DNA from 2 places in the Janthinobacterium sp. CG_23.3 genome. Region 1 is predicted to be linked to the other one. Evidence: riboswitches for the same ligand, from Rfam matches in the RefSeq annotation. Region 1 holds a riboswitch; the other holds the start of a gene.
What was found. A riboswitch is a leader RNA that binds a small molecule or an ion and turns the genes downstream of it on or off. The one in region 1 is predicted to bind glycine.
Positions count from the first base shown of each region.

Region 2: it holds a riboswitch for glycine, as region 1 does, so the genes downstream of both, gcvT (glycine cleavage system aminomethyltransferase GcvT) here and ACFDR9_RS26815 (D-amino acid dehydrogenase) in region 1, are expected to answer to the same signal.

Region 1 is NZ_JBJXIB010000208.1:10-4,790, forward strand. Features, by position in the region: gene ACFDR9_RS26815 (D-amino acid dehydrogenase) at 65-1,327, opposite strand; glycine riboswitch at 1,493-1,592, opposite strand; gene ACFDR9_RS26820 (sulfite exporter TauE/SafE family protein) at 1,763-2,593, opposite strand; gene ACFDR9_RS26825 (hypothetical protein) at 2,706-4,781, opposite strand, start outside.
Region 2 is NZ_JBJXIB010000127.1:2,543-17,776, reverse strand. Features, by position in the region: gene ACFDR9_RS22785 (hypothetical protein) at 1-45, shown strand, start outside; gene gcvH (glycine cleavage system protein GcvH) at 21-401, opposite strand; gene gcvT (glycine cleavage system aminomethyltransferase GcvT) at 469-1,590, opposite strand; glycine riboswitch at 1,669-1,777, opposite strand; glycine riboswitch at 1,803-1,905, opposite strand; gene ACFDR9_RS22770 (ATP-dependent Clp protease proteolytic subunit) at 2,105-2,665, shown strand; gene ACFDR9_RS22765 (hypothetical protein) at 2,821-3,078, opposite strand; gene ACFDR9_RS22760 (hypothetical protein) at 3,277-3,615, opposite strand; gene ACFDR9_RS22755 (DUF1631 family protein) at 3,596-5,821, shown strand; gene ACFDR9_RS22750 (membrane-associated phospholipid phosphatase) at 6,025-6,612, shown strand; gene smc (chromosome segregation protein SMC) at 6,792-10,313, shown strand; gene ACFDR9_RS22740 (cell division protein ZipA C-terminal FtsZ-binding domain-containing protein) at 10,310-11,425, shown strand; gene ligA (NAD-dependent DNA ligase LigA) at 11,438-13,825, shown strand; gene galU (UTP--glucose-1-phosphate uridylyltransferase GalU) at 13,829-14,722, shown strand; gene def (peptide deformylase) at 14,719-15,234, shown strand, end outside.

The DNA of each region.
Region 1 (4,781 bases):
CCCCCCCCTTCCCCCCTCCCCGCTCCCCGAACAGCACGGCGCCGCCCCGTCCGCCAGCGGCGCCTTAGGCGGCGGCCGTTTGCAGCGCGCTGCTGTGCGGCGCGCGCGCGCCCAGCGCCTGCGCGACGACGTCGCCGATCATGTCGGCCGTCACCGCCGACAGGGTCCAGCCGAGGTGGCCGTGGCCGGTGTTATAGAACACGCAAGGCAGGCGGCCGCGGCCGACGCGCGGCAGCATGTTCGGCATCATCGGGCGCAGGCCGGCCCACGGCACCACGCTGCGCGTGCTCACGCCGGGGAAGCATTGCTCGACCCACTCGACGATTGGGCGGATGCGGTCGGCGCGGATGTCGCGGTTGTAGCCGTTGAACTCGGCCGTGCCGGCGACGCGGAAACGGTCGGCGCCGAAGCGGCTGCAGACCAGTTTGGTGGCGTCGTCGAGCAGGCTCACCGTCGGCGCCGCCGCCTGGCTTTGCGCGTCGTTCAGGTTGACGGTGATCGAGTAGCCCTTGACCGGGTAGATGTTGACGCGGTCGCCCAACGCCGCGCCCAGCGCGCGGCTGGCGCTGCCGGCGCAGATGACGACGCCGTCGAAGCGCGACGTGCTGGTCTCGTCGCCGCTGCCGACGGTAATGCTGGCGCCGCCGGCGTCGGCGCTGATCGCCTGCACGTCCTGGCCGTAGCGGCAATCAACGCCCAGGCGCGCGATCGCGGCGGCCAGGCCGCTGGTGAATTTATGGATGTCGCCGGTGGCGTCGCTCTCGGTGAAGTGGCCGCCGTAGTATTTTCCGGCCAGCGTGGGTTCGATCGCCCGCATTTCCGCCGGCGTCACCGCGCGCCGTTCCAGCCCGCCCTGCGCCAGCAGCGTCGACACCGAGGCGGCGTGGTCGAAGCCGGCCTTGTCGCGGTAGATGTGCAGGATGCCTTTTTGCTTGAGGTCGAAGTCGATGCCCTCCTCCTCGGCCCAGGCGTACAGGTGCTGGCGCGCGGCGATCGCCAGGCGCACGGTCTCGACGGTGTTCTTGTTGTAATGCGGGATGGCGGCGATGAACTCGGCGAACCAGGTCAGCTTGTGCCAGCTCGGCTTCGGGTTGACCAGCAGCGGCGCGTCGCTCTTGAGCATCCACTTGATGCCCTTGAGCATGGTCGACCAGTGGTTCCACACCTCCGAGTTCGAGGCCGACAACTGGCCGCCGTTGGCGAACGAGGTGTCCATCGCGGCGTAACGGTGTTTTTCGATCAGGGTGACGGCAAAGCCGCGTTTGGCCAGCGCGTAGGCGGTGGTGACGCCGGTGATTCCGCCGCCGATAACTGCAATAGTTTTCATACTCGTCAAGCTCCAACACGTCGGGGTTCAATCCGCGCACACACGCGCAGCGGACACCCCCTCTGTTCTGGACCTGAGAGATTCACGTATGGCCGCTTGGGGCGGGCATCGCTTGCTCCTTCGGTGCACCGGACGACGAAAGCTCCGGCAGCTCTTCAGAGTTCAACTGCAATATCGGTCCGTTTGCCTGAGAGTTTCCGGGGCGGTTGCTCCTTCGGCGCTGTCCTGCGGGTAACCGCCGTACAGGCTCTCCCGATATCACGTATGGCGCAAAGCCAATTCAAATCGTTGCCGCCGCTTGCGCGAACGAGCGTTGCTAGCTTACAGCAAGGACGGTGGCAATTTCAAACTTTTTCTGACGAATAGTTGTTTTCGACGGCGGCCGCCGACCGCCGTTGGGCGAAACGGCGCCGTTTCACGCCGCGCGCCGGGTATTTAATGGCCGTTGGCGCCCTGGTAAATCAGCTGCACGCCGGTGACCAGCAGGCCGATTTGCGCGATCCGGAAAAACCACACGGTGCTGACGCGTTCCTGCAGCCAGACGCCCAGCGCGACGCCAAGCGGCACCAGCGGCGCCAGCGTCAGGCTGGCCAGCAGGTTGGCGCCGCTGAACTGGCCCAGCCACGCGTACGGCACTAGCTTGACGGCGTTGGTGATCAAAAAAAACACGTTGATGGTGGCCAGGAAGGTGACCTTGTCCAGGCGCCGCGGCAGCAGGTACATCAGCACCGGCGGGCCGCCGGCGTGGGCGACGAAGCTGGTGAAGCCGGACACCGCCGCCATGCAGGCGCCGGCCACCTTCGACGGCGGCGAGCGCTGCTCCTGCGCCTTGGCGTCGCGCCAGCGGCTGGCCACGAACAGCACGGAGATCGCGCCGATCAACAGGCGGATCGTCGATTCGTTGAACAGGCCGAAGGTCAGCGCGCCCAGCGCCACGCCGACCAGGGCGCCGGGAATCAGCGCGCGCACGATGCGCGCGTCCCATTTGCCGAAGTAGACGCGCAGGCCGACCAGGTCGGTCAGGCACAGCAGCGGCAAGACGATACTGGCGGCCTGCCGCGGCGACAGCGCGATCGCCATCAGCGGCACGGCGGCGCCGCCCAGCGCGCCGCCGAAGCCGCCCTTCGAAACGCCGATCAAGAGGACGGCGGGAATGGCGACGGCGTAGAAAATCGGATCGGTGATCATCGGTGAAGACGGGGCGTGGGCGTGGATCGGAGGCCCGCGGAAGGCGCGGCGCGTCAGCTGCGAATGAACAGCAGACAAGAATATAGCCGAACGCGCCGCGCCCCGCTGGCGGCGCCGATTTTCGTCGGTCGGGTTAGCCCGCCAGGGCGTAACCCGACTGGCGTCGGATTAGCCGTTCCACCCATCCGACCTACGAGACGCCATTAGCGTCGTCGAAGTCGATGAACATGGCCGACGACCAGACCTTGCTGTCGTCGCGCTGGCGGCCGAACAGGTACACCGGACGGTGGCCGAACGGGCCGTTCGCCGGCGCCACGTCGAGCGCGCCGGCCAGGCTGGTCGGCAGCGCCCGCTCGGTCAGGCGCTCCAGCGCCAGGAACAGCTCGGTGCCGCCCAGTTCCAGGCGCATGCCGCCGTCGCGCAGCAGCTGTTCGCCGCTGACCTCCCAGCAAAACGTCGGCGCGTGGACGAAGGGGTTGCGCTTGAGCGGGTCGCCGGTCTTGGCGTAGCTGTCGATAGTGCCCTCGACCTTGACGCTGCAGTGGCGCAGGTTGCTGACGTCGATCTCGACGCCGTCGGCGTCGCCGTAGGTCTCGCTGCGAAAGCCGATCTCGGTCGGCCCGGCGCGCCAGCACACCTCCTCGTCGTGCTCGAAGCCGTGCGACTGGAAGCGGTTGATGGTGCCGTTGCGGATCGTGATGCGGCCCTGCCACGCGGCCCAGCGGTAGCGGTCCGGTATGCGCGCGCCGCCCCAGCGCAGGCGGATCAGGCGTTCGGAAAACCCCAACTCCCGGTGCAGGTTGCGCTGCCAGATGCGCCCGCTGTGGTCGTAGGCGGCCAATTCCTCCCAGCCGGCCGCGCCGAGGAAGTCGTACTCCAGCGTGGCCGGCCCGCGCAGGCGGAATTCGTCGCCCTGGAGGTGGGCGCCGCAGCGCACCAGCAGCGCGCTGTGCTCGCCGGTGGTGGCCCAGGTGTGGCGCGCGCGCAGGGCGCGGCCGATGCTATGGCGGTCGAGCCGCTCGGCCAGCACCCCGGTCAGGCCGCCGTGCACGCCGAACACCTGGGTGCCGGGCGGGCCGCCGCCGGGCCGGCCGCGGTGCTCGTCGCCGCTGGCGGCGACGCCGATCTTGTAGCCGCGCTCGATCACGTCCTGGTACAACCAGCCGAAATGGCCCCAGCTCGAGGCGATTTCGACGAGCCGCTCCAGCTCCGGGTGGTGCCAGTCCGGGATGTAGCGTCGGCCGCCGACGTGCGGCATGATCAGGTGCCGCTCCGGCTCGTCGACGTAGGCGGCCCACAACTCCTCCACCGGCCAGCGGCCCAGTTCCGCCGCGTCGCCCTTCATGTCCTCGTTCCAGACGAAGGTGCGGTTATGCTCGCCGCGCCGGTTGTACGGGAAATCGGGCGCCTCGTCGCCGAGGAAGACCACGTTGTGGTCGCCGCCGGCGGTGGAACTGCCGCACCACTCCTGCACCGGATAGCAGACGAAGCGGCCCGGCTGGTTGAACTCTTCAACCGTGTCCACGCCCAATTGCCAGTTGGCGTCGGTGATCTGGAAATCGTTGGCGGTGTAGCCCAGCACGTCGATGCCGCCGATGTCGCGGGCGTAGGCGGCGTTGTAGGCCGGGCTGTTGGTGCCGACCGTGTCGCTGGCGTGCACGTGCAAATCGGCGTAGAACGAGCGCGGCGCCGGGAAGCGCGCGGCCACCTCCACCAGCGCCGTGGCGGGCCGCACGGCGCCGCCGCCGACGTACTCGGCGAGCACGCGCAGCTCGCCGGCGGCGGCCGGCAGGTCGTCGACGCCGACGCTGGCCCAGCCCTCCGTCGGCACGGCGTGGCGCGCCTGGTACACCTGCGCGGCGCCGGCGAAGGCGCGCACCAGCAGCGCGCCGCCGGCCCCCAGGCAGGCGTTGCCCCAACGGTCTTGCAGCGAAAAACGGAACGGCAGGCGCTCGCCGGGTCGGGCGAAACGCGGCCCGGCCACCAGCAGGCGCGCCGGCGCGCCGGGCGCGACGTCGATCACCACGTCGCCCGGCACCGGCGCGAAGCGCGACGTCCCCAGCGGATCGACGTAGCAGCGGAAGCGGAAGCGGTCCTCGACGAAGGTTTGCACCCGCGTGCCGGCGCCGCCGCCGCGGCGGTCGCCCAGGCGCACGATGATATGGTCGCCGGCGTTCAGGTAACCGTCGACGACGTCGACGATGACCGCCTTTTGGAACGGCCGCTCGTGGCCCTTCTGGTCGAAGCGCACGCTGAGCGACTGCAC
Region 2 (15,234 bases), on a different contig from region 1:
CCCCCCCCCCCCGGCGCGAATTATTCGGCGGTGTTTTTGCCGTAGGCGGCGGCGTCGAGCAGGCCGTCGAGGGCCGAGGCGTCGGCCGGCTTGATCTTGAACAGCCAGGCCGAGAAGGCGTCGGCGTTGATCGATTCCGGCGCGTTGGCGACGTCGTCGTTGACGGCGACCACTTCGCCGGCCAGCGGGGCGTAGATGTCGCTGGCGGCCTTGACCGATTCGACCACGGCGGCGTCGTCGCCGGCGCCGTAGGTTTTGCCCACGGTTGGCAGTTCGACGAAGACGATGTCGCCCAGCGCGTCCTGGGCGTACTCGGTGATGCCGACGGTGACGGTGCCGTCAGCTTCCAGGCGCGCCCATTCGTGGGATTCGGTGTACTTCAGGTCTGCGGGAATGTTCATGTATAGCTCCAGATAATAAGTGTCGGTGAAATTTTATAGTTTTATGGATTGCTGTGGCGCCGATGGATCAGGCAACCAGGATTTTACCGTTGCGCACGAACGGCAGCTTGACCACGGTGGCGGCCAGCTTCTTGTCGCGGATTTCGACGTGCACGGTGTCGCCCAGCGCGACGCCGTTCGGCACCCGCGCCAGCGCGATCGCCTGCTGCATGGTCGGGCTGAAGGTGCCGCTGGTGATCTCGCCGACGCTGTCGCTGCCGCCGACGATGACTTTCTGGTGGGCCCGCAGCACGCCGCCTTTTTCGCGCAGGATCAGGCCGACGAACTGGGCGTTCTGGCCCATCGCCAGCAGCGCCGCCTTGCCGATGAAGTCGCGCTCGCTGACCAGGTCGATGGTCCAGGCCAGGCCGGCGTCGAGCGGGTTGACCGTCTCGTCCATGTCCTGGCCGTACAGGTTCATGCCCGCCTCCAGGCGCAGCGTGTCGCGCGCGCCCAGGCCGGCCGGTTTCACGCCGGCCGCCGCCAGGGCGTTCCACAGCGCCTCGACCTGGCTGGCCGGCACGCCGATTTCAAAGCCGTCCTCGCCGGTGTAGCCGGTGCGCGCCACCATCACCTCGCCGAAGGCGCTGCCCTTGACGATGACGGCGTTGAACGGCTTCAGGCCCTCCGAGGCGGCCAGGGTTTCCGGCAGCACCTGCCAGACCTTGGCGCGGGCGTTCGGACCTTGTACCGCGACCAGCGCCATCGGCTCGGCGCCGTCGCGCCGCTCGGTGACGCTGACGCCGCTGTTGCTGGCCGCGTTCTGCGCCTTGATCCAGGCGATGTCCTTGGTGGCGGTGCCGGCGTTGACGACCAGGCGGAACCAGCCTTCGTTCATGAAGTAGACGATCAGGTCGTCGATGACGAAGCCCTGCGGGTTCAGCAGGCACGAGTACAGCGCCTTGCCGGCCACCTGCAGCTTGTCGACGTTGTTGGCCAACAGGCCGCGCAGGAAGGGGCGCACGTTCTCGCCCTCGAGGTCGACGACGCACATGTGCGAGACGTCGAACATGCCGACGTCGCTGCGCACCGCGTGGTGTTCTTCGATTTGCGAGCCGTAGTTGACGGGCATGTCCCAGCCGCCGAAATCGACCATGCGGGCGCCGGCAATACGGTGGGCGTTGTTAAGTGGGGTCGTAAGTAGCGTCATGAAATCCTCGGGGCCATTGGTAAAGGGGTTAACGGAGCAGACAAGGAAACGCTTTGCAGCCATTTTCCGCATGTGATCGCTGACCCCTCTGTCCTTGGTACCTGAGAGATTACGGGGCAATGTCGCCCCGTCGCACCTTCGGTGGATCGCCGGCGTGACGCCGCGACCGCTCTCCAGAGTTGAGCCGTGGCGCGGCGGATGGCCGCGCCACGGTCCCTTGATCGGTCCTTTTGCCTGAGAGTTTTTGGGTAGTGCCCCTTCGGCGGCAACGCGGGTGTCTGCGACACCGGCGTTGCCCTCTCCCGATCAAGAGTGCAGAATATATGCCAGCGGGGCCTTTCTGTCAATCTGTTCGGCGCGCCGGCGGCGGCCCGCCGCGCCGGTCGTGGCTGCTTGACGGCGTGCTTGCGGCGGGTAAAATCCGCTGGATGGCACGCACGCTTGACGCCGGCCCTCGGCCAGTCGCGCGCCTCTTTGCTAGAATCAATTATTCCCACTTTTTAAAGTGAATGCCATGAGCGACGAACAAGAAAAGACGGACGGACACGCCTATTTCACGCTGTCGGGGGACGTCAACAGCGACATGGTCAGGCGCGTCTTCGACGCCGTTGCCGACATGACCGAAGACAAGATCAGCACGGCCCACGTGCTGATCCAGTCGAACGGCGGCTATGTCAGCGACGGCATCTGCCTGTACAACTTCCTGAGCCAGTTGCCGCTCACCTTCGTCACCTACAACGCCGGCGCGGTCGCCTCGATCGCGGTGACGCTGTTCCTGGCCGGCGGGCGCCGCTACGCCAGCGAGACGGCGCGCTTCATGGTACACAAATCGCACGCCACGGCGTCGCCGGGGGCGCGCCCGGACGCGCTGAAAATCATTGTCGACGGCTTGCGCGCCGACGACCTGCGCACCGAGCAAATCCTCAAAAAGCACGTCGCGCTGACGCAGGAGCACTGGCTGGTGCACGCTTATTCGGACCTGCACCTGACGGCCCATGAGGCGCTGGCCGTCGGCATGGTCGACGGCGTGGCCAACTTCTCGCCGCCCAAGGGCGTGCGCCTGACCAATATATAACCGCGGCGGCCGCGCCTACTATTTTCTGAAAGAAGCCCGCGGCGGCGGGCGTTCCCGCTTTCTTGATGAATGAATCGACAAGGGCCCGCCAGCGTTGTCGCGCTGGCAGGCCCTGCCTTGTCTTGCGAAATCGCGCCGCGCGAGTCGGCGCCGGCTTAACGCCCGGTTTTATTGCTTGAGCGGCTGGTTTGGTTCTGCTGGCCGCCCGTGCCGCCGCCCGACTGCTTGCTGCCGCCGGTGTCGGACCCCGACTGTTTGTTCGCATCGTTTTTGTGGCTTTGCTTACCTGCCTCCACATGCTGCTCGTGGGTGCCGCCCTGGTTGCCCGAGCGCGAGCCGGACGAGCTGCCGCCGGAACCTTGCGAGCCGGATTGTTTGTTGCCCTGACTACCTTTTTGGTTCGAGTTCATCATGATTCCTTTAAGTAATGGAAAAAGTCACTCTCCGGATATCAGCGCTGGAGGGAGGCAAAGACAATCTTCCCCTGGCACATGCGTTTCCGGTGACGCAATGATGCGATCCTGATCATGTGTTCGGTATCGGATACCTTCCCGCCCGCATGTAGGACAAACACTGATGCGGCTACCACTTTATCGTGTTAAATGAATTATTCAAGGCGCTTTTTCACACTTTTCCGCCGGGGCCGGTCGGGCGCTCGCGCCAGCATTGCCATGGTAGCGAAGCGGCGCCGCCGATCGTTGACTAGCGCCAAGTGCGCGCGTGACGAAGCGCAATGTTTTTACGGTGTAAAATTTGCGCCGGAACAGTTGTTTGTTTCCATTTGGCCATTGCCATATGGCAATAATATGCAAGAATGTGGTATACCGGCGGAATGTTCCCGTCGTCACCTTTCCGTAGCGGGACATCATGCTTTCACAGACAACAACTGGCGCGGCGCCGAAGAAAGTGGTGTCGCCGCGGCATGCGTTGTTGGAAAGCTTGATCGACATCGTCGGCCAACATGTCAATGCGCAGTTGCTGGCGCTGGCGGGGCGCGTCTCGGCCGCCTTGCTCGACGGCGCCGAGGCCGGCGACGCCAAGTCGGTGCACCAGCGCTTCAAGGCCGGCAAGCTGCTCAAAAACAACAGCTATGGCTTCCTGCACCTGGCCTCGACCAGGTTGGAGCGCGCGCTGCGGCGCGAACTGGCGCAACTGGCGCCGGCGCCGAAGGCCGCGACCAGGCCCGCCCAGGCGATGACGCTGGTGCCGTACGAGGCGATGGACACGCAGGTCGCGTTTGCCGCGTTGAGCCGGCCGTTCGACGTGATGTACGCCGAGCAACTAGCCACGCTCAACGTGCGCTTGGCCTTCCTTCTCGATCGCGGGATTTTGCGTCCCGGTCAAAATCCCTTCCGTCCCGGCGTTTTTCTAATGTCCCTGCAAGAAACCTGGTGCGAATTCGAACCCGAACCCGACTCGAGCAAGCTGTTGCTGCCCTTCCTCAAGCCGGGGCCGTTTCTCGATTTGGGGCCGATGTTCGAAGCGCTCAACCTGGCGTTGATGCGCAAGGGCGTGCTGCCCGGCGCCGACGCGGCGCTGCGTCCGCGCCGCGCCGACAGCCACGACGCCACGCCGAAGCAAGCGAAGGCGCCCAGCCAGGTCGTGCTGGCGCAGCAGTTGCGCCAGTTCTTCGCCCAGACGGAAAATGCCGCGCCGGCCGGCGCAGGCCGCGCGCCGACGCCGGTCGGCCTGTCGCTGCCGCCCGAGTTGTCCCTGCCGCACTTGCCGAACTTGCCGAATCCTCCGGGCGCGGCCGGTCCACCGGCGGTCGGCTGGCAGCAGGGCGCCGCGCAGGGTTTCCACGGCGCCGTCGACAACCAACTGGCGCACCGGCTCAGCCAGATCGGTGCGAAACAGCCCTTGCTGTCCTTCCTGTCGCGGCTGCAGGGCGCGCCCGCGCCCGACGGCGCCGCCGCGCCGGCGCGTGCGCATAACGTCATCTACCTGCCGAAGATCAAGGAAAGCGCCCCGCAGGGCAGCCTGAGCCGCGCCGACGAAAGCACCATCGATTTGCTGTCGGCCATTTTCGAGACCGTGTTCCAGGACAAGAATATCTCGCAGGAAATCCGCGACCTGATCCGTTTCCTGCAAATTCCGGTGCTCAAGGCGGCGCTGGTCGACAAGGATTTCTTTTTCCAGGAAGCCCATCCGGCGCGGCGCATGATCGACTTGCTTTCACGCATGGGCTGGGAGCAGCGCAAGGGGCCGGACGATCCGCTGTTCCAGGCCATGCAGCGCAGCGTCGACCGGGTCGGGCGCGAATTCGACCACGAGGTCTCGGTGTTCGCGCAGGCCGTGACGGAGCTGGAGGCGTCGATCCAGGCCGAGGAGAAGGCCGCCGCGACGGCCATCGCCGCGCCCATCGCCACGGCGCTCAAGCGGGAACGCCTGGCGCAGGCGGCCGCCGCGGCCAGGGGCGCGGTGGCGCTGCGCCTGGGCGGCGGCGATGTCGCGGCGGTGGTGGTCGCCTTCCTGGAAAACCAGTGGGTGGCGGTCATGACGATCGCCCACAGCGTCGAGGCGGAGCGCGCCGGCGCCGTCAACAACGCCACCCGCACGATGGACGAGCTGATCTGGAGCGTCAAGCCGAAGCCACTGACGGAGGAGCGGCGCCAGTTCATCGGCAAGCTGCCGGCGTTGTTGTCGGCGCTCAACAAGTGGCTGGACATCATTCAGTGGCAGGATGCCGAGCGCCTGCAATTTTTCGCCGAGCTGGCCGAGTGCCACGCCTCGATCGTGCGGGCGCCGTTGGAGCTGTCGCCCGAGCGCCAGGTGGAAATCGCGCTGGAGGTGGCGCAGCAGGATGCGCAGCGGCGCCTGGCGTTGCAAGAGCGCGCCGCCGAGGAGGTGCCGGCGGCGGACGACGCCGTGCTGGCGGTCGAGGCGCTCCAGCGCGGCATGTGGATGACGTTCGCCCAGGCCGACGGCGCCGCTCGCAAGGTCAAACTAGCCTGGATCAGCCCGCTGCGCACGCTGTACATCTTTTCCGCCGACAGCCGGCGCGAAGCGTTCTCGCTGTCGGGCGAGGCGTTGGCCAGCGCGTTCCGCGCGGGGCGGGTGGAGTTGGCCGGCGTCGACGGCATGGTCGGGCGCGCCTTGCAGCAGGCGCTGGGGCGGGTTGCCGTCAACGACGTCGGCGTCACCGCGTTGGCTTGATAAAAAAACAAGGGGAGCGACCCTGGGGGCGCGCGTTCCCGCCTTGGCGCCGGCGGGCTGGCCCGGGCCTCAGCTTGAACGGCGCGCGCCTCGTACAAGCGCACTCAGTCGTATCATGGCATAGTGCAGTCCTCCAATAAGCGAAAAGTTATCGAAATATGAATTGGTGGCATGGTTTAAGTCTAATAGGGAGCATGGCCGTGATGGCGCCCGCCGGCATCGCCATTGCCGTATGGTTGGCGGGCGGAAATTCCTGGCGCCTGGCGCTGCAATGGTGCCTGTTGTTCGGCGCCGGCATGGCGCTGGTAGTGGCCAGCAAGGTGGCGTTTATCGGCTGGGGCATCGGCATCAGCGCGATTGAGTTCGCCGGTTTCAGCGGCCACGCGATGCGCGCCGGCGCGGTGCTGCCGGTGGCCCTGTTCGTCATTCTCAGCGGCGCCGCGCCCGTGCCGCGTTACGCCGGCGCCGCCGTCGGCGTGCTGCTGGCCGTGCTGGTGTCGATTTCGCGTGTGCAGGTGCACGCCCATTCGGCGTCCGAGTCGATCACCGGCACCGTGCTCGGCTTGCTGGTCGCGGCCCTGTTCATCCGCCAAGCCGGCGCCACGCGCGAGCCGGTAGTAAGCCGGTTGTTGGTGGCGCTGAGCATGTGCGCCCTGTTGTGGACGCCGAACGTGGAACCGCTGCCGACCGAGCAGTGGATGACCAGGTTGGCGCTGCACTTGTCCGGCCACGAGCGGCCTTTCGAACGCAGCCACTGGAAACTGGCGCAACGCCACCCCTTGCTGCGCTGACCGGCGCGGCGCGCCGCACGCGCGGTTGTGGCCAGTTTTGCGCCGCAAAATGGTATGATGATCTACTTTTCACAGGAGCAAATCGGCGGCCGTCGCCGCGACGCGCCGGGCTCGACGCGCTTGCGCCGCCTTGCCCCGTGAGAAAACAATGCCAGTCGAGGCGAGGAATCTGAAACAACGTGCGTCTATCTTCCATTAAATTGTCGGGATTCAAGTCCTTTGTCGATCCCACCAATTTCCAGGTGCCCGGGCAACTGGTCGGCGTCGTCGGTCCCAATGGTTGCGGCAAGTCGAACATCATCGACGCCGTGCGCTGGGTGCTGGGCGAATCGAAGGCGTCGGAGTTGCGCGGCGAGTCGATGCAGGACGTTATCTTCAACGGCTCGACGCACCGCAAGCCGGCCGGGCGCGCCTCGGTCGAACTGGTATTCGACAACAACGACGGCAAGGCTTCCGGCCAGTGGGGCCAGTACGCCGAAATCGCCGTCAAGCGCACGCTGACGCGCGACGGCACCTCGACCTACTACATCAACGGCCAGCCGGTGCGCCGGCGCGACATCCAGGACATCTTCCTGGGCACCGGGCTCGGGCCGCGCGCCTACGCCATCATCGGCCAGGGCATGATTTCGCGCATTATCGAGTCGCGCCCGGAGGAGTTGCGCGTGTTCCTCGAGGAGGCCGCCGGCGTCTCGAAGTACAAGGAGCGCCGCCGCGAGACCGAAAACCGCTTGCACGACACGCGCGAGAACCTGCTGCGCGTCGACGATATCTTGCGCGAGCTCAACGCCAACCTGGAAAAGCTCGAGGCGCAGGCCGTCGTCGCTAACAAATTCCACATGCTGCAAGGCGACCAGGAAGAGAAGCAAAAACTGCTCTGGCTGCTGCGCAAGAACGAGGCGCAACAGGAGCAGACGCGTTTTTTCCGCGAGGTCGAGCAGGCCCAGACCGACCTGGAGGAGCAGACCGCCAAGCTGCGCCACGTCGAGCTGACGCTGGAGCAGATGCGGCAGGCCCATTTCGCCATCGGCGACCGCTTGCACACGGCCCAGGGCCACCTGTACCAGACCAACGCCGAGATCGGCAGCCTGGAGGCGCAGATCAAGTTCGTCATCGAGTCGCGCGCGCGCCTGCAGGCGCAGCTGGCGACCTTGACGGCGCAGCGCGACCAATGGCAAGCCCAGGCCCAGGAGCAGCAGGAGCAGATCGAGGAAGCCGATTTCCGCCTCGAAGAGCTGGCCGCGCGCGTCGAGCAGTCGCAGATGGCGGCCGAGCAAAAGAACGAGCAGTTGCCGGCGCTCGACCTGGCCTGGCGCGAGGCGCAGCGCAAAAGCACCGAGTCGCGCGCCAAGATCATGCAGGCGCAGCAGCAGTTGGAGCTGGAGTCGGCGCACCAGCGCAACGCCGCCAACATCCTGGCCGGCCTGCTGTCGCGGCGCGAGCGGCTGCAGCAGGAAAAGAACGGTTTGAACCTGCCCGACGGCAGCCATCTGGCGAACATGAAGATGCAGCTGGAGGAAAAGCAGCAGGCGCTGGAGGAGCAGGGCTTTTACCTGGAGGAGGCGCTCGAGCAGCAGCCGAAGCTGGAGCGCGAGCGCCAGCAGGCGCAAACCCAGGTCAACGCCGAAACGGCCGCCAACGCCCAGCTGGAGGCGCGCCTGAACGCGCTGCGCCAGTTGCAGGAGCGGGTGCAAACCCAGGGCAAGGTGCAGCCTTGGCTGAAGCGCCACGAACTCGACGCCTTGCCGCGGCTGTGGCAAAAGCTGCAGATCGAGCAGGGCTGGGAAAGCGCGATCGAGTCGGTGCTGCGCGAGCGCACCGGCGCGCTGCAAGTGTCGAACATCGACTGGGCCAAGGCCTTCTTCGGCGACGCGCCGCCGGCCAAGCTGGCGTTGTTCGCGCCGGCGCCGGCCGCGCCGGCGCCGGAGCTGGCCGGCCTGAAGCCGCTGCTGAATGTGCTGAAGCTCAACGACCCCGGCCTGCGCGGCCTGCTGCAGGACTGGTTGCACAACGCCTTCGCCAGCGACGACGCCGCCGAGGCGCTGCGCGAGCGCGCCACATTGCCGGCCGGCGGCTATTTCGTCACGCGCCAGGGCCATGTGATCGGCCAGTCGAGCGTGCGCTTCTACGCCGCCGATTCGGAGCAGGAGGGCATGCTCGGGCGCCAGCAGGAAATCGACAACCTCGACAAGCAGTTGCGCGCCCAGCAGTTGCTGGCCGACGAGGCGCGCGCCCGCTTGGTGCGGGCCGACGCCGGCGTCGCCAACCTGACGCGCCAGCTGGCCGAGCTGCGCCAGCGGGTGCAGTCGCTGACGCAGTCGGTGCACACCTTGCAGCTCGACGTCGTCAAGCTCTCCGAGGTCGAGGCGCGCTTCAACCAGCGCAGCGGGCAGATCCAGGCCGACCTGGCCGAGATCGGCGCGCAGGAGGCCGAGCAGATGCAGGTGAAGATGGAGTCGGAGGAAAAGTTCGAGCAGCTCGACTGCGACCTCGGCGACCTGCAGCAGGCGCACGAGGACGGCCACACCGACTTTTTGAACCAGGAGCAGCGCCTGACGGACGCGCGCGAGCGCTTGCGCGAAATGGAAAGGGCGGCGCAGGAGGCCGAGTTCGCCGAGAAGTCGCAGCGCGCCAAGATCGAGGAGCTGCGCCGCGGCATCGCCACCGCCACCACCCAGGCGGCCCAGGTGACGGTCAGCCTGCAGGCAGGCCAGCGCGAGCTGGCCAACCTGGAGTCCGGCGCCGCCGCCGACGGCTTGCAGGACTTGCTGGAGCGCCGCACCACGCAGGAGCGCGCGCTGGCCGACGCCCGCCACGAACTCGACCAGATCACCCAGCAGCTGCGCCTGTCCGAGGACGCCCGCACCCAGTCCGAGCGCAGCCTGCAGCCGCAGCGCGACAAGATCATGGAAATGCAGCTCAAGGAGCAGGCCGCGCGCCTGAACCAGGAGCAGTTCGCCCAGCAGTTGCTGGAATGCGGCGCCGACGAGGCGGCTTTGAGCGGCAAGCTGCACCCGGACATGCGCCCGTCCTATCTACAGGGCGAAGTGACGCGCCTGGGCAACGCCATCGCCTTGCTGGGCGCGGTCAACCTGGCCGCGCTCGACGAGCTGGCGCAGGCGTCGGAGCGGAAGAACTTCCTCGACGCCCAGAACGCCGACCTGGTCGAGGCCATCGACACGCTCGAGGACGCGATCGCCCGCATCGACAAGGAAACCCGCGAGTTGTTGCAGGACACCTTCGACAAGGTCAATTTCCACTTTTCCGAGCTGTTCCCTATCCTGTTCGGTGGCGGCCAGGCCAGGCTGACGATGACCGGCGACGAAATCCTCGATTCCGGCGTGCAAGTCATGGCCCAGCCGCCGGGCAAGAAGAACGCCACCATCCACCTGCTTTCCGGCGGCGAAAAGGCGCTGACGGCGACGGCGCTGGTGTTTTCGATGTTCCGCCTGAACCCGGCGCCGTTCTGCCTGCTCGACGAGGTCGACGCGCCGCTGGACGACGCCAACACGGAACGTTTTTGTAGAATGGTCAAACGGATGTCCGACCAGACCCAATTCCTTTTCATCTCGCATAATAAAATTGCGATGGAAATGGCCCATCAATTGATCGGTGTGACGATGCAGGAACAAGGCGTGTCGCGCATCGTGGCGGTGGATATGGAATCCGCCGCAAACTTCGCATCCGAGGCGCAAGCAGCATGACAGACTTACAAATGACACTGTTCGGGGCCGGCGGCGTATTCATCGCCGGCGTTTTCTCCTACAACAAATGGCAGGAGCACAAGGCCAAGAAAAGCGTCGAACGGGCGTTTTCCAACGACCACGACGACGTGCTGATGCGCTCCGGCGCCGGCGCCAGCGCGCCGGCGGCGCCGGCCGCGGCGCGGCACGAGCCGAGCTTCGAGGCCGGCGACGGCGCGTCGGCCGGCGCCGGCGCCGGCGCGGCGGCGCAGCCGTGCGCCGATCCGCTCGACGCGCCGGCGCGCAGCGCCGACATGGCCAGCCCGGCGGCCGAGCTGGCCACCAGCCTGGTCGACCCGCTGATCGACTGCCTGCTGCCGCTGGCGCTGGAGGCGCCTGTGCGCGGCGACAAGATCCTGCCGGTGCTGCAAACGCTGCGCCTGGTCGGCAACAAGCCGGTGCACTACATCGGCCTGCACGTCAACGGCGACTGGGAACCGATCACCCACGGCGGTGTCTATACCCAGTTGCAGGGCGGCGTGCAGATGGCCAGCCGCACCACGGCGCTGAACGAACTGGAGTATTCGGAACTGGTGACGCGCCTGCGCGGCGTGGCCGACGACATCGGCGCCGAGCCGGCGATCCCGGACATGATCGAGGTCATGGCCGAGGCGCGCACGCTGCACCGTTTCGTCGCCGGCCACGACGCCCAGCTGGGCGTGAACCTGCACACCAACGGCGCGCCGTGGGCCATCAGCACGCTCATCGGCGCGCTGGAAAAGCAGGGCTTCGACCTGCGCCCGGACGGCCGCTACGTGATGCCCGACGGCGACGGCGCCTTCCTGTTCTCGCTGTCGACCAACGTCACGCTGGCCGAGGAAACCACGGCCCGCCTGACCTTGCTGCTGGACGTGCCGTGCGTGGCGCCGGCGCGCGACGGCTTCGGCGCGATGGTCGCCTGCGCCCGCTCGCTGGTGGGCCGGCTCGACGCCACCATCGTCGATGACAGCAACCAGGCCCTGTCGGACGCGGCCCTGGCGGAAATTGCCGGCCAGGTGCTGGAGTTTTACCAAGAGATGGAAGCGGCCGACATTCCGGCCGGTTCGACCCGCGCACTGCGTTTATTTAGCTGAGTTCCGTAGCAGATGACCGATACCACCGAGCCGGCGCGCATCGCCGAGCTGACCGTTGAACTGAACCGCCACCTGCACGCCTACCACGTGCTGGACGCGCCGACCATCCCGGACGCCGAGTACGACCGGCTGTTCCTCGAACTGCAGGCGCTGGAGGCGGCCAACCCGGCGCTGGTGGCGCCCGACTCGCCGAGCTTGCGCGTCGGCGCGGCGCCGCTGCCGCAATTCGACCAGGTCACGCACACGCTGCCGATGCTCTCGCTCAACAACGGCTTTTGCGACGAGGACGTCGATAATTTCGACCGCCGCGTGCGCGAGGGCCTCGACGCGGTCCACGTCGAATACGCCGCCGAGGTCAAGTTCGACGGCCTGGCCATCAACCTGCGCTACGAGCACGGCCTGTTCGTGCAGGCCGCCACCCGCGGCGACGGCGCCACCGGCGAGGACGTCACCGCCAACATCCGCACCATCGCCGGCATTCCGCTGCGCCTGCACGGCGCCAACGCGCCGACGCTGCTCGACGTGCGCGGCGAGGTGATGATGTTCAAGGCCGACTTCGCCCGCCTGAACGCGCGCCAGCGCGACGCCGGCCTGAAGGAATTCGCCAACCCGCGCAACGCCGCCGCCGGCAGCCTGCGCCAACTCGATTCGCGCGTCACGGCGCAGCGCACGCTGCGCTTTTACGCCTACGGCATCGGCGCGCTGGAAGGCGCGCCGATGCCGCGCTCGCACTCGGCCTTGCTCGACTGGTACCAGCAGCTGGGGGTGCCGGTGTCGACGGAGCGCGCGGTGGTGGCCGACGCCGCCGGCCTGCTGGCCTATTTCAGGCAAATCGGCCTGAGCCGGCCGACGCTGCCGTATGACATCGACGGCGTCGTCTACAAGGTCAACCTGCTGGAAGACCAGCGGCAGCTGGGCTTCGTGTCGCGCGCGCCGCGCTTCGCGCTGGCGCACAAATTCCCCGCCGAAGAGGCGCTGACGCTGGTGCTCGACATCGAGATCCAGGTCGGGCGCACCGGCGCGCTGACGCCGGTGGCGCGGCTGGCGCCGGTGTCGGTGGGCGGCGTCACCGTCACCAACGCCACCCTGCACAACGAGTCGGAGGCGCGGCGCAAGGACGTGCGCGTCGGCGACACCGTCATCGTGCGCCGCGCCGGCGACGTCATTCCCGAGGTGCTGGCGGTGGTGCTGGAGAAGCGCCCGGCGCCGGAGCCGGCGCAGTTCGCCATGCCGGGCCATTGCCCGGTGTGCGGCTCGCACGTGGTGCGCGAGGAGGGCGAGGTCATCGCGCGCTGCTCCGGCGGCCTGTTCTGCTCGGCCCAGCGCAAGGAGGCGATCCGCCACTTCGCCGGCCGCCGCACCATGGACATCGAGGGCCTGGGCGAGCGCTACTGCGACACGCTGGTGGAACTGGGCTACGTGCACGGCGTCGCCGACCTGTACAAGCTGAGCCTGGACAATTTGCTGGAAATGAAGGTGCGCGCCGACGCCGACGAGCTTGGCGCCTGCGCCGAGCAAGCGGCGCCGCACAGCGCCGCGCCGGCCGCCGCGGCGGCCAAGGTGCCGACCAAGTGGGCCGAAAACTTGCTCGCCGGCATCGCCGCCAGCAAGGCGCCGCCGCTCGAACGCCTGCTGTTCGCGCTGGGCATCCGCCACGTCGGCGAGTCCACCGCGAAAACCCTGGCCGAGTGGCTCGGCACGCTTGACCGGGTGCGGCGCGCGCCGGCGGCGTTGCTGCGCGTGCTGCCCGACATTGGCGGCACGGTGGCCGACTCGATCGCCGACTTCTTCGCCGAAGAAAAGAACCAGCAGGCGCTGGACGCCTTGTTGGCGGCCGGCGTGGCGCCGCGCGACGAGCACGCGCCGAGCCCGAAACTGCGCGGCCAACTGGAGCAGGTCAAGCTGTTGGCCGCGCTCGGCATCCCCAAGCTGACCGAACCGCGCAGCAAGCAACTGGTCGAGCGCGGCGTCACGCTGGCGCAACTGGCCGGGCAGGGCGCGTCCTACCACGCCGGCCTGCCGGCGGCGGTGGCCGAGGCGCTGGCCGCGTGGCTGGGCGACGCCGCCAACCGCGCCTCGCTGCGGCGCCTGCACGCGCTGCGCGAGGAGCTGCTGGCGCTGGTGCCCGAAGTGGTCGAGGTCGAAGGCGGCTTGAGCGGCAAGACCTTCGTGCTGACCGGCACGCTGCCGACCCTGGGCCGCGACCAGGCCGCCGCGCTGATCGAGGCGGCCGGCGGCAAGGTGTCCGGCTCGGTGTCGAAGAAAACCGCCTACGTCGTGGCCGGCGCCGACGCCGGCAGCAAACTGCTCAAGGCGCAGGAGCTGGGCGTGACGATACTCGACGAGGTCGCGCTGCTGGAGCTGCTGGTCGCCGTTTCAATCCCAACACAAGAAGAATAGAACATGGTAAAAATTAAAAAAGCGGTATTTCCCGTCGCGGGCCTGGGCAGCCGGTTTTTGCCGGCGACCAAGGCGCAGCCGAAAGAAATGCTGCCCATCGTCGACAAGCCGCTGATCCAGTACGCCGTCGAGGAGGCGGTCGCCGCCGGCATCACCGAAATGATCTTCATCACCGGGCGCAACAAGCGCGCCATCGAAGACCATTTCGACAAGGCCTACGAGCTCGAAACGGAGCTGGAGGCGGCCGGCAAGAAGCAGTTGCTGGAAATCGTACAGAACGTCATCCCGAAACACATCAGTTGCATCTACATCCGCCAGTCGGCCCCGCTGGGCCTGGGCCACGCGGTGCTGTGCGCGCGGCCGGTGGTCGGCGAGGAACCGTTCGCCGTCATGCTGGCCGACGACTTCATGGACGCCGGCGATGGCGTGCGGCCGGTGTTGGCGCAGATGACCGAGGTGTATCTGCGCGAGCAGTGCAGCGTGCTGGCGGTGCAGGACGTGCCGCGCGCGCAGACCGGGCAATACGGCATTGTCAGCGCCAGCGCCTACCAGCCGGGGCTGGAGCTGGTCTCCGGCATCGTTGAAAAGCCGGCCCCCGGGCTGGCGCCGTCGACCTTGGCCGTGGTCGGCCGCTACGTGCTGTCGAACCGCATCTTCAATTACCTGGAGCACCTCGGCAGCGGCGCCGGCGGCGAGATCCAGTTGACCGACGGCATCGCCGCGCTGATGCAGGCCGAGCGCGTGCTGGCCTACCGCTACGCCGGCCAGCGCTACGACTGCGGCTCGAAACTGGGCTATTTGAAGACCATGACGGCAATCGGCTTGAAGCACCCGGAGACGGGCGCGGCCTATCGCGAATTCCTGCGCCAGGTACACATTGAATTGGGGACGGCATGACGGTACGTGAAATTTTGAAGATGGGCGATCCGCGCTTGTTGCGGATGGCCGAGCCGGTGAGCGAATTCGGCACCGCCGAACTGGACGCGCTGATCGTCGACCTGTTCGACACCATGTACGCTGCTAACGGCGCCGGCCTGGCGGCGCCGCAGATCGGCGTCAACCTGCAAGTGGTGATCTACGGCTTCAAACAAAACACCCGCTACCCGGACGCGCCGCAGGTGCCGGAAACGGTGCTGATCAACCCGCTGCTGACGCCGCTGTCGGACCGCAAGGAAGCCGGCTTCGAAGGCTGCCTGTCGGTGCCGGGCTTGCGCGGCAGCGTGCCGCGCTGGGCCGATTTGCGTTACGAGGGCGTCGACCAGTTCGGCAACCCGATCAGCCGCGACGTCGACGGCTTCCACGCCCGCGTGGTGCAGCACGAGGTCGACCACCTGCACGGCATCCTGTACCCGATGCGCATCGTCGACTTCACCCAGTTCGGTTTCACCGAGGTGATGTTCCCGGAGATG